DNA from 4 places in the Thauera sinica genome. Region 3 is predicted to be linked to each of the others. Evidence: riboswitches for the same ligand, from Rfam matches in the RefSeq annotation. Region 3 holds a riboswitch; each other region holds the start of a gene.

Region 1 (3,347 bases), 730 kb from region 3:
CTCGCTGACGCGCCTGGCACGGGCCTACAACACCGTCGTGCCGGCCTCCGGCAAGGTGCTAACGGGCGGCGTCGACGCCAACGCGCTGCAAAAGCCCAAGCGCTTCTTCGGCGCGGCGCGCAACATCGAGGAAGGCGGGTCGCTCACCATCATCGCCACCGCGCTGATCGATACCGGCAGCCGCATGGACGACGTGATCTACGAGGAATTCAAGGGCACCGGCAACATGGAGCTGCACCTCGACCGGCGCATGGCGGAAAAGCGCGTGTATCCGGCGATCAACGTCAACCGTTCCGGCACGCGGCGGGAAGAACTCCTGCTCAAGCCCGACGTGCTGCAGAAGGTCTGGATCCTGCGCAAGCTGCTGTACGGCATGGACGACATCGACGCGATGGAATTCCTGCTCGACAAGATCAAGGCCACCAAGAGCAACGCCGAGTTCTTCGACGCGATGCGCTCCGGACGCTGAACCGGCCAGCCGGCAAGAAAAAAGCCACCGCGAGGTGGCTTTTTTTCATTCCGCCGGCGCCGTGCGGCGCCCGGCGCTCACTTCGTATAGGTGTAGAAGCCCTTGCCCGTCTTGCGGCCGAGATAGCCGGCTTCGACCATTTCCACCAGCAGCGGGGCGGGACGGTACTTCGGGTCCTTGGTGCCCTCGTACAGCACCTGCATCACCGCCAGTTCCACGTCGAGGCCGATCAGGTCGCACAGCGCCAGCGGTCCGATGGGGTGGTTGCAGCCCAGCTTCATGGCTTCGTCGATCTGGTCGGCCGTCGCCAGCCCCTCGGCGAAGGTGAAGATCGCCTCGTTGATCATCGGGCACAGCATGCGGTTGACGACGAAGCCCGGGCTGTTCTTGACCTTCACCGGCGTCTTGCCGATCGCCTTGGCGAGGTCTTCGACCGCGCTGAAGGTGCCCGCCGACGTCTGCAGGCCGCAGATGATCTCGACCAGGGCCATGATCGGCACCGGGTTGAAGAAGTGCATGCCGATGACCTGCTCGGGGCGCTTCGTGCCCGCGGCCAGCAGGGTGATGGAGATCGACGAAGTGTTGCTGGCGATGATCGCATCCGGGCCGAGGATCGCGTCCAGGTCGGCGAACACCTTCAGCTTGAGATCGACGTTCTCGCTGGCGGCCTCGATCACCAGGTCGCAGGCGGCGAGGTCCTGCAGCGTCGTGGTGGTCGTGATCCGGGCCAGCGTCGTGGCCTTGTCGGCCTCGGTGATCTTCTCGCGCTTGATCAGGCGGTCCATGCTGCCGGCGATGGTCGCCATGCCGCGCTCCACCTGGGCTGCGGCGATGTCCATCATGACGACATCGAGACCCGCGACCGCGCACGCCTGGGTGATGCCGCTGCCCATCGTGCCTGCCCCTACGACTCCGACCTTCCTGATTTCCATCGTCTGTCACCTATCGATGCGTTGTACGGCCTGGCGGCGGGCGGCGCCATCGATGCACGACGTGCCCATGCCGGGAAAGTGGACAGGACTCTAGCGGATAGCCGGGCGGCTCGCCACCGTCGGGGCGACGTACCCGGCCACTGCCGGAAGCGGCCGCATTGCCGGCCTATCCCGCCCGGGCGTATAGTTCGGCCAGCATCGATCGGGAGCCCCGCCGCACGTCCGTGCCCGGGGTGAAACGGGAAGTCCGGTGACGCAGGCGTTCCAGACGCCCGCCATCCCGGCGCAGCCCCCGCTGCTGTAAGCCCGACGGCGCCGTCAATGAGACCACTGGGAATGCTCCCCGGGAAGGCGACGGCGACCGGACGACGGCGAGCCAGAAGACCGACCCGTTCGACTACACAGGTGAGCGCCCCGGGGTGTGGGCTGGTTGCCGACTGGTCCTGCGGGTACCTCACCCAGCCTCGATTCAGCCGCAACGCAGACTGTGCGCCGCAACGGGCGCACGCCAGCAGCAATCCCCGCACCGTGGCGCCGGCATACCCATCGAGGAGCCCGCGGCATGGACGAGGACAAGAAGCTGAGCCACAACGCACGCATGCAGCGCAAGAAGGAAGTCGTGGATGCGGCCATCGAACGTGCCCGCGAAGAGCGGGGCATCGTCATCCTCATCACCGGCAACGGCAAGGGCAAGACCACCTCGGCCTTCGGCACCCTGTACCGCGCGCTCGGCCACGGCCGGCGGGCCGGCGTGGTGCAGTTCATCAAGGGCACGCAGGCCACCGGCGAGGTCACCTTTCTGCAGCAGAGCTCCGCCGCTGCCGCGGTGCAATACCACGCCATGGCCACCGGCTTCACCTGGAACACCCAGGACTGGGACGCCGACAAGCGCGCCGCCGACGAGGCGTGGGCGCAGGCCGCGCGCCTGCTGCGCGACCCCGCGGTCGACCTGGTGCTGCTCGACGAACTCACCTACATGCTCAAGTACCGCTACCTCGACACCGCCGCGGTGGTGGAGGCGATCCGCAGCCGCCCGCCGATGCAGACGGTGATCGTCACCGGCCGCGCGGCGAAGCCCGAGCTGGTGGAACTCGCCGACACCGTGAGCGAGATCGCCGACTGCAAGCACGCCTTCAAGGCCGGTGTGAAGGCACAGCCCGGCATCGACTTCTGATGCGCCGCCGGTTCGCCATGCTCCCGCTCGCGGCATCCCTGCTCGCCGCCGCATCGCTCCCGGCGGACGCCGCCGCCCCGCTGCCACGGGTGATGTCGACCAACCTGTGCGCCGACGTGCTGCTGCTCTCGCTCGCCGATCCGGCGCAGATCGTGTCGGTGTCGGCGAAAAGCCAGGACCCGGCGCGTTCGTCGCTCGCCGCCCGCGCGGCGCGCTTTGCCTCCAATACCGGCAGCGCGGAGGAAGTCATCGCCGCGCGGCCGGACATCGTGCTCGCCTCGCGGCGCTGGCAGGCGCACCACCAGGCGGCGCTGTTCGGGCGCCACGGCATCGAGATCGTCACCGTGCCCTTTCCCGACGACTGGACGGGCATCTTCGACAGCACGCGCAGGATCGGCGCCCGGATCGGCCGCGCCGAGGCCGCCGCGGCGCTGGTCGCCGAAGTCCAGGCCCGCCTTGCCGTGCTGCGGCGCGACACGCCGGCTGCGCAAGCCCTCTACCTGCGCCCGAACGGCGGCACCGCCGGCGCCGGGACGCATGTGAACGCCGTGCTCCAGGCCGCCGGCCTGCGCAACCACGCCGCCGAGACCGGCCGCAGCGGCTGGGGCCGCGCCTCGCTCGAGGACGTGGTGGCGGCCCCGCCCGAACTCATCGTCACCAGCCACATGGTGCACGACACCACCTATGCCCGCGCCGGCTTCAGCCGCCATCCGCAGATGCGCGCCATCGCCGCCTCGCGTCCGCTGCTGTCGCTGAGCCACAACGACTGGGG
Region 2 (3,347 bases), 1.8 Mb from region 3:
CGTGGGCGTGCATATGGTGGGTCCCGATGCCGGCGAGATCATCCAGGGCATCGCCATCGCGCTGAAGGCAGGCGCGACGAAGCAGGTCTTCGACGCCACGATCGGCGTCCATCCGACGGCGGCGGAAGAGTTCGTCACGATGCGCGAGCCCGCGCGATAAGCTGCCCGCCGCGACGGGGAATTCCGGCCGCCTGCCCGGGGCGAATCCCCGATCCGACGGCCTGAGCGGCGCTCCCCGCTCAGCCGCCCTTCAGCTTCAGCGGCAGCCCGGCGGCGACGAAGGTCACCGTGCCGGCGAGCGCGGCCAGTTGCTGGTTGAGCCGGCCGGCCTCGTCGCGGAACAGGCGGCCGAGCGGCGTTTCCGGCACCAGGCCGAGGCCGACTTCGTTGGCGACCAGCAGGATGGTGCCGGGCAGCGCGGGCAGCGCGGCGAGCAGGGCGTCGCGCTCGGCGCGCAGTCGGGGCAACGCGTCGGCATCGGCGCCGGGCGGCAGGTCTTCGGCGCCGGCGAGGAGGTTGGCGAGCCACAGCGTCAGGCAATCGACGAGCAGGCAGCGGCCGGGCGCGGCCTCGCGCCGCAGGGCGTCGGCGAGCGCGCGCGGGGCTTCCACGGTGCGCCAGGCCGACGGGCGGTCGGCGCGGTGGCGGCGGATGCGCTCCGCCATCTCGGCGTCGAGCGCCTCGGCGGTGGCGATGACCGTGACGGCCAGCCCCGAATCCGCGGCGCGCCGTTCGGCGTGCCGGCTCTTTCCCGAGCGCGCGCCGCCGAGGATGAGTTCGAGCGTCATTGGGGCGTGGCGTTCCTGCGCTGCAAACCGGGGGCGGAAAAGGTATCATCCGCGCCGCTGCCCCGGAAGGGGCGCTGCGTTCGAGGTGCCCGACGGCGGTCCGCGCCCTAGGGGTAAACGGGAAACAGGTGCGCGGCGCGACGGACCCGAAGGTTCGCCCCGCAATGCCTGTGCTGCCCCCGCAACGGTAAGCGAGTTCAAGGCGCATCACTCTGCCACTGGGCTTCTGCCCGGGAAGGCGATGCGCCGCGTGTGGCGGGTTTCGCGGAGAAACCCGGCCGCCTCGGCTCGCGAGCCCGGATACCGGCCCGTGCGCGTTGGAGGAGGTGCCGCGGGGTGGCGGCGGCGGGTCGTTCCCTGCGCTCATGCCTGCCCCGTTCGCGGCGCGTCCATGTGCGGTTTGCCGGGGACTGCGGGGACGCGGGCCGCGGCGCGGGGAGTCCCCATCCATGAGCATCCGCCTTTCGGCCGCGGCAGTCGCGGCCTGTGCAGCCTTGCCGTCGGCCTTGGCGATCGCCGCCGGCGAACACCAGTTCGAACCGGTCATCGTGTCCGCCACCCGCATCGACGTGACCGACGTCGATGCCACCTACGCCTCCGAAGTGCATACGCGCAAGGACATCGAGCGTTCCGGCGCGACCACGCTGGTCGACTACCTGTCGCGCCAGACCTCGGTCCAGGTCGTGCCCAGCTTCGGCAACCGCTTCACGCCCAGCCTCAACATGCGCGGCTACGGCCTCACCAGCGGTTTCCAGAACGTGATGATCACCGTCGACGGCCGCCGGCTGAACAACATCGATTCGGTGCCGCAACTCCTGGGCGGCATCGCGCTGGCCGACGTGGACCGCATCGAGATCACCAAGGGCAGCGGCTCGGTGCTGTACGGCGACGGCGCCACCGCCGGCTCGATCCAGATCTACACCCGGCCGCACGACGGCGCCCGCATCGAGGCGTATGGCGGCAGCCACGGCGCGCTCGGCGGCACGGTCGCGGCCGGCCTCGTGCGCGAGCGCTTCTCGCTGTCGGCGACGGCCGATCACGGCGAAACCGACGGCTACTCCGACAAGGACCCGTCCGGCCATCGGGACGCCTCGAAGGCCGACACCTGGCACGTGGCCGCCGGCGGCAATCCGGTGGATGGCCTGAAGCTCACCGCCGACGCGGGCCGGACCCGCATCGACACGCGCTACCCCGGCCCGCTGGACCTGGCGCGGTTCGAGGACGATCCGGCGCAGAACGACGGCAGCCTCTACACTCACCAGCGCTTCGACAGCGCCTACTGGAGCGTCGGCGCCGAGTACCGGCTGACCGATGCGTGGCGGCTGTCCGCGCGCCACCAGACCGAGGACAAGACGTCCGAGTTTCTCGGCGCATTCTCGAGCACCCTGGACTACACCTACGATTCGGACGAACTGGCGCTGCAGTACCTCGGCGACCGCCTGTCCGTCACCGCGGGCGTGCAATCCTTCGACGGCGAGCGCAAGGGCGCGAGCGAGAAGACTTCCAAGCGCAACCTCGGCTGGTTCGTGCAGGGCCAGTACGCCTTCGACCGCCTCACGCTGTCGGCCGGCGCGCGGCGCGAGCGGGTCGAATACGGACACCGCCCGGATGCCGGCGCGCGCCTGAAGGACGACGAGCGCTTCAACTCGTGGGACGTCGGCTTCAACTACCGCATCGATCCGGCGCTGACGGTGTTCGGCAACTACAACGACGCCTTCCAGGCGCCCGACATCGACCGCTTCTTCGTCTGCAACGCCTTCGACGCCGACTTCACCTGCGTCGGCACCGCCTTCAACGCCTTCATCGAGCCCATGCACGCCCGCACGGTCACGCTCGGCCTCAACCACGTGCTGCCCGCCAACCGCCTGAAGCTCGCGGTGTTCCATGCCAGGCTCAAGGACGAGATCTACTTCGACCCGGTCAGCTTCGCGAACACGAACTTCGACCGTTCGCACAAGTACGGCATCGAACTGCAGGACACCTGGCAGATCTCCCCCGCGCTGACGGGCTCGCTGAACTACGCGTGGACGCGGGCGATCATCGATCGCGACGGCAGCGGCGCCTTCGACGGCAAGGAATTGCCCGCCGCGCCGAAGCACAACCTGGTGCTGGGCTTCGCCGTCAAGGTGAGCGAGGCCGGCACGCTGAACCTGTCGCACACCTGGCGCAGCAAGGCGTGGGCCGACGGCGACTTCGCCAACGGGGCGCCGAGGCAGCGGGAATACCAGTCCACCGACCTCGCCTACCGCCACCGGGTGACGAAGGACGTGGAACTCTACGGCGCGGTGAGCAACCTGTTCGCGCACGAGAACGGCGTCTGGGTCGAGAGCGCTTTCCGGCCGCCGGTGGTGGTCTATCCGGTCGATTTCGTCCGCACCTGGAAGCTCGGTGCGCGGGTCTCGTTCTGAGCGCTGCCGGAGACACCCCATGGACAGGTTTTCCTCCGCGGCCCTGGCCGCGGCCTGCGCCTGCGCCGGTATCGGCGCGGCGCGTGCCGACGGCGTGCCGACGCTGGACGCCGTCGTGGTGACCGCCACGCGCCAGGTGGAGCGGGCTTCC
Region 3 (3,347 bases):
CTGCGGCGTGGAAAGGGTCGTCATGGTGTCGCCTCCGTGCGGGAAGGGGCGGTCGCCGGGCGGGCGGCGGCCGTGCGGCGGGCCGTGCCGGCCCCGTGCGCATGCCGGGGCTGGCGTCCGGCGCGGATCAGAACGCGTAGCGGTAGGCCAGCCGCGCGGCGCGGCCGGGCTGCGGAAAGCCGTATTTCTCGGCGTAGTAGCGGTCGAACACGTTGTCGATCGACAGCGCCACGCTCTGGCGGGCGTCGAAGCGATAGCGCGCGGCCACGTCCCACACCGTGTAGCCCGCGTAGCCGACCTGGGTGCCGGAGCTGTTGACCCAGTCCAGGTCCTTGCTGCGGCCGACGTAGCGCCCACCCACGCGCGCGCTCCAGGCGCCGTGGTCGACATCCAGCGCCAGGTGCGCGTTCTGGCGCGCGACCTTGTTCAGGTCCACCCAGTCCGAGCCGATTTCCTGGCGTGCGGCGAACATGTGGGTGAGCCCCGCCGTCAGGCCGAGGCCGGGGCGGATCTGCCAGCGGCCTTCCAGTTCGAGGCCGCGCATGCGCGCGCGGTTGGCGTTGATGTAGGTGAACAGCGTGGTATCGGCGTCGATCGCGGTGCCGCCGTCGCGCGTGATCTTGTCCTTGACGCGGGTGTCGAACACCGTCGCATCGAGGTACAGCCCGTTGCCCGACCATTCCAGGCCGAGGTCGACGGTCACGCTCGATTCTGGCTTCAGGTTCGCGTTGCCGCGCGTGATCTCGGTCTTGCCCTGCCAGTTGATGCTGGTGGCCTCGCCGGTGAACTCCGCCGCGGTCGGCGGCACGAAGGCGCGTCCGGCGGTGCCGTGCACGCGGAAGCCGGCGCCGAGCAGGTGCTTGAAGCCGATGCTCGGGTTGACGGTGTCGAAGTCCGACGTGGTCGGCGTGAAGTTGGTCTTCAGCGGCGTGCCCAGCGTCTTCACGCGGATGTCGTCGCGGCGGATGCCGGCGTTGACGGTGGTGTCGCCGCCGTTGAAGGTCCAGGTGTTCTCGACGTATATGCCCGTTGCTTCGCGTTCGTTGTCGGCCGAGTACGGGGCGTTGCGCGCGCCGGTGACGTAGAGGTCCCAGCTCTTGCCGGTGACCTTGGCGCGTTCGTGGTCGATCCCCCACACCAGCCGGGCGTCCTGCGCCCATTCCCACTGGTGCTGCAATTGCCAGCCCTGCCATTCGGTCTCTTCGGCGAAGCTGCTGCGCGGCAGCAGGGCCGGGTTGTACCAGGGCGAGCCGTGGGCGACGTATTCGCTGTATTCGCGGCCGGAGAACACGGTGGCCGACAGGCGGTGCGCGCCGATGCGGCCGGACAGGCGCAGGTCGAGGCCGTCGTGGTCCATGTCCTTCGTGGTGCGCGCCGGATCGGCGTAAGCGACGTCGTCGGGCGTGCCGATGTCGCGGCCGCGGTAGGTGTTGAAGCTGGCATTGACGCGCCAGTCGGCGTTCAGGTCCAGCCCCAGGCGCAGGGCGTGGAACTGCTGCTCGTAGGCGCTGGTGGGCAGTTCGTGGCCCTTGCCGGTCTTGTAGTCGTCCTGGTCGAACCACGAGCCGCTGTAGTCGAAGTCGAAGGCTTCGCCCAGCTTGCCGCCGAGGTGGCCCTTGAGTTCGCGCAGGTCGAAGCTGCCGGCGGCGACTTCGGCGGAGCCGGTGAGCGGGCCGCGGCTTTCGCGGGTGATGACGTTGACCACGCCGCCCATCGCCGACGAGCCGTACAGCGCCGAGGCCGGGCCCTTGAGCACTTCGATGTGCTCGACCCGGTTCATGTCGACGATGCTGAGGTTGGTGCTCATCGCCGGGCGGCCGTCGATCAGCAGCAGCGAGCGCTTGTTGATGCCGGAGAACTCCGGCGTGAAGCCGCGGATGCCGATGCCCGACAGGTTGCCCGGGTACTGGATCACGTCGAGGCCGGCGTTCTTCTTCAGCACGTCGGTCAGTTCGCGCGATGGCGTGCGCTCGATGTCCTCGCGGTCGATCACCAGCACGCGCTGCGGCGTTTCCTCCAGCGGCGCCTCGGCGCGCTGGGCGGTGACGACGACGGTCGACAGCACTGTCGCGTCGCCGGCGGACTGCGCGGCGGCGTGCAGGGGAAAGGCCGCGAGCAGTGCGGCGGCGAGGGGGAGGCGGGTGGAACGGGGGCGAGGCTTCACGGAACGGCTCCAGTCAGGTGAGACCGGCCGGGCGTCCGGAGCCTTGCGATGCGGCGGCCCGTGCCGTCGTCCGCTGCGCCTGGCGCCGTCCGCATCCCCGCGGCCGGTCAGTAAGAAGCGCGCCGCCGTCCACATCCTTGCGGTGGACGGAGCGCGCCAACGGCCGGCAGGCCGGTCTCCGGGCTCGCAAGTCTTGACGGACCGCCTTCCCATACCGTGCGCAGCGCCGTGCCGGCGCCACGCGGTCGATACAGTGGCGGATGTGGTCCGTCCGCACTTGCCTACCGTTGCGGGGGCAGCCAGGACATTGCGCGCCGCGGCGTGGCGGCGCGCGCATCCTGTTCCCGTTTCACCTCCGTCCCGGTTGGGAACGGGGGCACCTGCCGGATGATTCCCGGTCGATCCCGCGTTGCCGCGGGCTGGCGGATGGCGGCGGACCGGGGACGCCGCCATCCGTTGCGGGCGGCTCAGGCCGTGCCCGCGCTTTCTCGCATCGGGTGTTCCTCCAGGATGGTCGGCAGGGACTGCAAGGGAGAGTGGGCACGGCCAGGCGCCGTCCGTTCCCGACGCCCGGCCGCCGTCCGCGCGCAGGACGTCGCACCCGCGGTCGGGCGGGCGTTTGCCGGAGCGAACGGAACGGTGGGCGAAGTGGCGGCAGGCATCATGGCGTCAGATCAGGGGCTCCCCGCCCGTGCAGTCGAGACGATGTGCATGGCAGGTCTCCTGGCTCACGGGTCTTCGCCTGGCGCCAGCCTTCCCGGATGATTTCCAGTGGCGTGGAGGGCGCAAGGCTCGCCGATTACAGTTGCGGGGGCAGCGCCGGATTTCGCGCATGGGCGCGGCACCGGCTTCCCTTTTCATGCCTGCCGACGTCGGCAGGCAACCATGACAGCGGTGCAGGTTAGCGTTCGTGTCAAAGTGTGTCAAACGCTGCGGCGGCGGCGTGGGCGAACGGCGGCGGCGCATGCCAGTGCAGCACGCCGTCGGCGAAATCGTAGTCGGCGATGCGTGCCAGCGGTCCGCCGATGTCGGCCGCGGCGTAGCCCAGCAGGCCGATGTGCCCGATGCGCAGGCGCAGCGGCGCCCCGGCGGCGAAGGCGTCGAGCCGCGGCCGCACGCCGGCCATCGGCCAGGCGTCGGCGTAGAGCCCCACCGTCACGTGCGGCACGTATTCCCCGTCCGG
Region 4 (3,347 bases), 1.9 Mb from region 3:
CGGGCCGCGGGTCGAGCTGAAATCGCTGCAACATTTCCGCCGCACCTGGTCGAAGCTCGGCATCGACCGGCAGTTCTCCCACGCGCTGGCGCACGCGCCCGAAAACGCCGGCCCGCTCAACTCGCACCACCTCGTGCTGCGCTCGCTCACGCAGATGCGCAAGCTTTCGCCGGCCTACCTGGAGCAGTTCATGTCCTACGTCGACGCCCTGCTGTGGCTGGACCAGGCGGACGCCGGCCGCAGCAGCGCGGCGGCGAAGGGAACGGCAGTGAAGGGCACGACACGCGGGGAACGCGACAAGAAACGGAAGCCGGCCCGCGGCAAGGCCGGCTGATCCGGGCCGCGCGCTTCCGCCGCCCCTTCCATGCCACCTCTGCGACGGCGGCGAGGCTACGGCCTCAATCGGCCGGCGGCTGCAGGGCGATGACCGCCATGCCGAAGAGCGCGATCGCCGCCCCGGCGACGTCCCAGCGCGTCAGCGGCACGCCATCGACGAATCTCAGCCAGAGCAGGGCGACCGCGATGTACATGCCGCCGTATGCGGCGTAGGTCCGGCCGGCGGCGGTGGGATGCAGCGTGAGCAGCCATGCGAACAGGGCCAGCGAAAGCGCCGCCGGGACCAGCAGCAAGGGGCTCCGCTCCTGCTTGAGGACGAGCCAGGGCAGATAGCAGCCGACGATCTCGGCCAGCGCCGTCACGGCGAAGAGGAAACACAGACGCAGGGCTTCCAAGACGAATGACCAGGTTGGTTGGAATCAGGACACTGCCGCTCCCGCCGCTTCGCTGCGAAGGGCTCCGCGATCGAGGAGGCGGCTGGCGTGTCCGGGCGCAACGCGCCGGGTGGAATCCTTCGCCGGCACCGCATCCATTCTCCCCGCCCGGGCGGCGGCGGGATGCAGCAGGATACTACCTGTAGTAGAAACTGGCGACCCGGCAACTATCGGTAGCGTCATCCGGCTTGACGGCCCGGAGCCCGGGCCACTAGACTTCCCGGCGTTGAACGGTTCCCCGTCCGGGGATTAAAAGGGAATCCGGTGCCAGGCCGCCAGCCTGAATTCCGGAGCTGCCCCCGCAACTGTCATCGGCGAGCGCTTCGCCATCGTCGCCACTGGTCGCGTACCGGGAAGGCGGCGGAGCGCGATGAACCGAGAGCCAGGAGACCTGCCGCAACGTCCTTCCAACCAATGACGGGGCGGGGTGTCCCTGGCGAAAGGTCCGTGCATGCCGCTGCTCGTTTCCGTTCGCAAGTCGTCTGCCGCCGCGGGTTCTGCCGCGGGCGCAAGCCGGCTTGCGTGCGGCATGCTCCGCCGGTTCCCCGCCCCCCGATCCGGAGAATCGCCGTGTCCTCGAACGTATCAGCACTGCCCGTCGGCAGCGAATCCGCGCTCGCCGCACTTCAGGTCATCCGCCGCAACGGCGCCGTCGTCGCCTTCGATCCCGAAAAGATCGCGCTTGCGATGACCAAGGCTTTCCTCGCCGTCGAGGGCAGCCAGAGCGCGGTGTCGTCGCGCGTCCGCGAACTGGTGGCGCGCCTGACCGACATCGTCGTCCGCTCCCTGACCCGCCGGCTGCCGGACGGCGGCACGGTGCATATCGAGGACATCCAGGACCAGGTCGAACTGGCGCTGATGCGCTCCGGCGAGCACGACGTGGCGCGCGCCTACGTGCTGTACCGCGAGCGCCGGGCGGCGGAACGCGCGGCGCTGGCCGAGGCCCGGGGCGCGCCGGCGCTGCACGTCACGGTCGACGGCGAACGCCGCCCGCTCGACGTGGCCGCGCTGCTGGAGACCTGCGAGGCTGCCTGCGCCGGCCTGGACGAAGGCGTGTCGGCACGGCTGATCCTCGAGCAGGCGCTGAAGAACCTCTACGACGGCGTCGCCATGGCCGACGTGCAGCAGGCGCTCATCCTCGCCGCGCGCGCCCTCATCGAGCGCGAACCGGGCTACGACCAAGCGACCGCCCGCCTGCTGCTCGGCAGCCTGGTGCAGGAGGTCGCCGGCCGCGCGGTGGCGCCGCAGGACATGGCGCCGGCCTATGCCGAATACCTGCCGGAGTTCGTCGGGCGCGGCATCGCGGCCGGCCTGCTCGACCCCCGCCTGGCCGAATACGACCTCGTCCGGCTGGCGTCGGCGCTGAAGCCGGAACGCGACCTGCTGTTCGGCTACCTGGGCCTGCAGACGCTCTACGACCGCTATTTCCTGCACGTCGAAGGGCAGCGCATCGAGCTGCCGCAGATCTTCTTCATGCGCGTCGCGATGGGGCTGGCGCTGGGCGAGATCGACCGCGAGGCCCGCGCCATCGAGTTCTACGACCTCATCTCCAGCTTCGACTTCATGTGCTCGACGCCGACGCTGTTCAACAGCGGCACGATGCATCCGCAGTTGTCGTCGTGCTACCTCACCACCGTCGACGACGACCTCGACGGCATCTACCAGGCCATCAAGGAGAACGCGCTGCTGCAGAAGTACGCCGGCGGCCTGGGCAACGACTGGACGCCGGTGCGCGCCCTGGGCAGCCGCATCAGGGGGACGAACGGCCAGAGCCAGGGGGTGATCCCCTTCCTCAAGGTGGTGAACGACACCGCGGTGGCCGTCAATCAGGGCGGCAAGCGCAAGGGCGCGGTCTGCGCCTACCTGGAAACCTGGCACCTCGACATCGAGGAATTCCTGGAGCTGCGCAAGAACACCGGCGACGAGCGCCGCCGCACCCACGACATGAACACCGCCAACTGGATTCCGGACCTGTTCATGAAGCGCGTGCACGAAAACGGCGAGTGGACGCTGTTCTCGCCGGTGGACGTGCCCGACCTGCACGAGAAGTTCGGCGCGGCGTTCGAGGCAGCCTACCTGGCCTGCGAGGCCAGGGCCGCGGCGGGGGAGATCCGCCTGCACAAGAAGATTCCGGCGGTGCAGTTGTGGCGCAAGATGCTCACCATGCTGTTCGAGACCGGGCATCCGTGGATCACCTTCAAGGACGCCTGCAACCTGCGCTCTCCGCAGCAGCATGCGGGCGTGGTCCACGGCTCCAACCTGTGCACGGAAATCACGCTCAACACCTCGGCTTCGGAAACCGCGGTGTGCAACCTGGGCTCGGTCAATCTGCCGGCGCACCTGAAGGACGGCGAGCTGGACCTGCAGAAGTTGTCGCGCACGATACAGACGGCCATGCGCATGCTGGACAACGTGATCGACATCAACTTCTACGCCACGCCCAAGGCGCGCAACGCCAACCTGCGGCATCGCCCGGTGGGGCTGGGCATCATGGGCTTTGCCGATTGCCTGTACCGGCTGGGCCTGCCCTACGCCTCGCCGGCAGCCGTCGAGTTCGCCGACCGCAGCATGGAGGCG

Evidence for each region. A riboswitch is a leader RNA that binds a small molecule or an ion and turns the genes downstream of it on or off. The one in region 3 is predicted to bind cobalamin.
Region 1: it holds a riboswitch for cobalamin, as region 3 does, so the genes downstream of both, cobO (cob(I)yrinic acid a,c-diamide adenosyltransferase) here and CCZ27_RS07575 (TonB-dependent receptor) in region 3, are expected to answer to the same signal.
Region 2: it holds a riboswitch for cobalamin, as region 3 does, so the genes downstream of both, CCZ27_RS22075 (TonB-dependent receptor) here and CCZ27_RS07575 (TonB-dependent receptor) in region 3, are expected to answer to the same signal.
Region 4: it holds a riboswitch for cobalamin, as region 3 does, so the genes downstream of both, CCZ27_RS15845 (ribonucleoside-diphosphate reductase subunit alpha) here and CCZ27_RS07575 (TonB-dependent receptor) in region 3, are expected to answer to the same signal.

What each region holds. Positions count from the first base shown of each region.
Region 1 is NZ_CP023439.1:998,265-1,001,611, reverse strand. Features, by position in the region: gene rho (transcription termination factor Rho) at 1-469, shown strand, start outside; gene CCZ27_RS04325 (3-hydroxybutyryl-CoA dehydrogenase) at 547-1,401, opposite strand; cobalamin riboswitch at 1,589-1,808, shown strand; gene cobO (cob(I)yrinic acid a,c-diamide adenosyltransferase) at 1,964-2,575, shown strand; gene CCZ27_RS04315 (ABC transporter substrate-binding protein) at 2,593-3,347, shown strand, end outside.
Region 2 is NZ_CP023439.1:5,051,965-5,055,311, forward strand. Features, by position in the region: gene gorA (glutathione-disulfide reductase) at 1-160, shown strand, start outside; gene cobU (bifunctional adenosylcobinamide kinase/adenosylcobinamide-phosphate guanylyltransferase) at 240-788, opposite strand; cobalamin riboswitch at 868-1,114, shown strand; gene CCZ27_RS22075 (TonB-dependent receptor) at 1,238-3,196, shown strand; gene CCZ27_RS22080 (TonB-dependent receptor domain-containing protein) at 3,216-3,347, shown strand, end outside.
Region 3 is NZ_CP023439.1:1,729,195-1,732,541, forward strand. Features, by position in the region: gene CCZ27_RS07570 (DUF7676 family protein) at 1-24, opposite strand, end outside; gene CCZ27_RS07575 (TonB-dependent receptor) at 128-2,164, opposite strand; cobalamin riboswitch at 2,317-2,563, opposite strand; cobalamin riboswitch at 2,861-3,067, opposite strand; gene CCZ27_RS07580 (2'-5' RNA ligase family protein) at 3,078-3,347, opposite strand, start outside.
Region 4 is NZ_CP023439.1:3,627,588-3,630,934, forward strand. Features, by position in the region: gene CCZ27_RS15835 (DUF2894 domain-containing protein) at 1-334, shown strand, start outside; gene CCZ27_RS15840 (YnfA family protein) at 399-731, opposite strand; cobalamin riboswitch at 985-1,181, shown strand; gene CCZ27_RS15845 (ribonucleoside-diphosphate reductase subunit alpha) at 1,341-3,347, shown strand, end outside.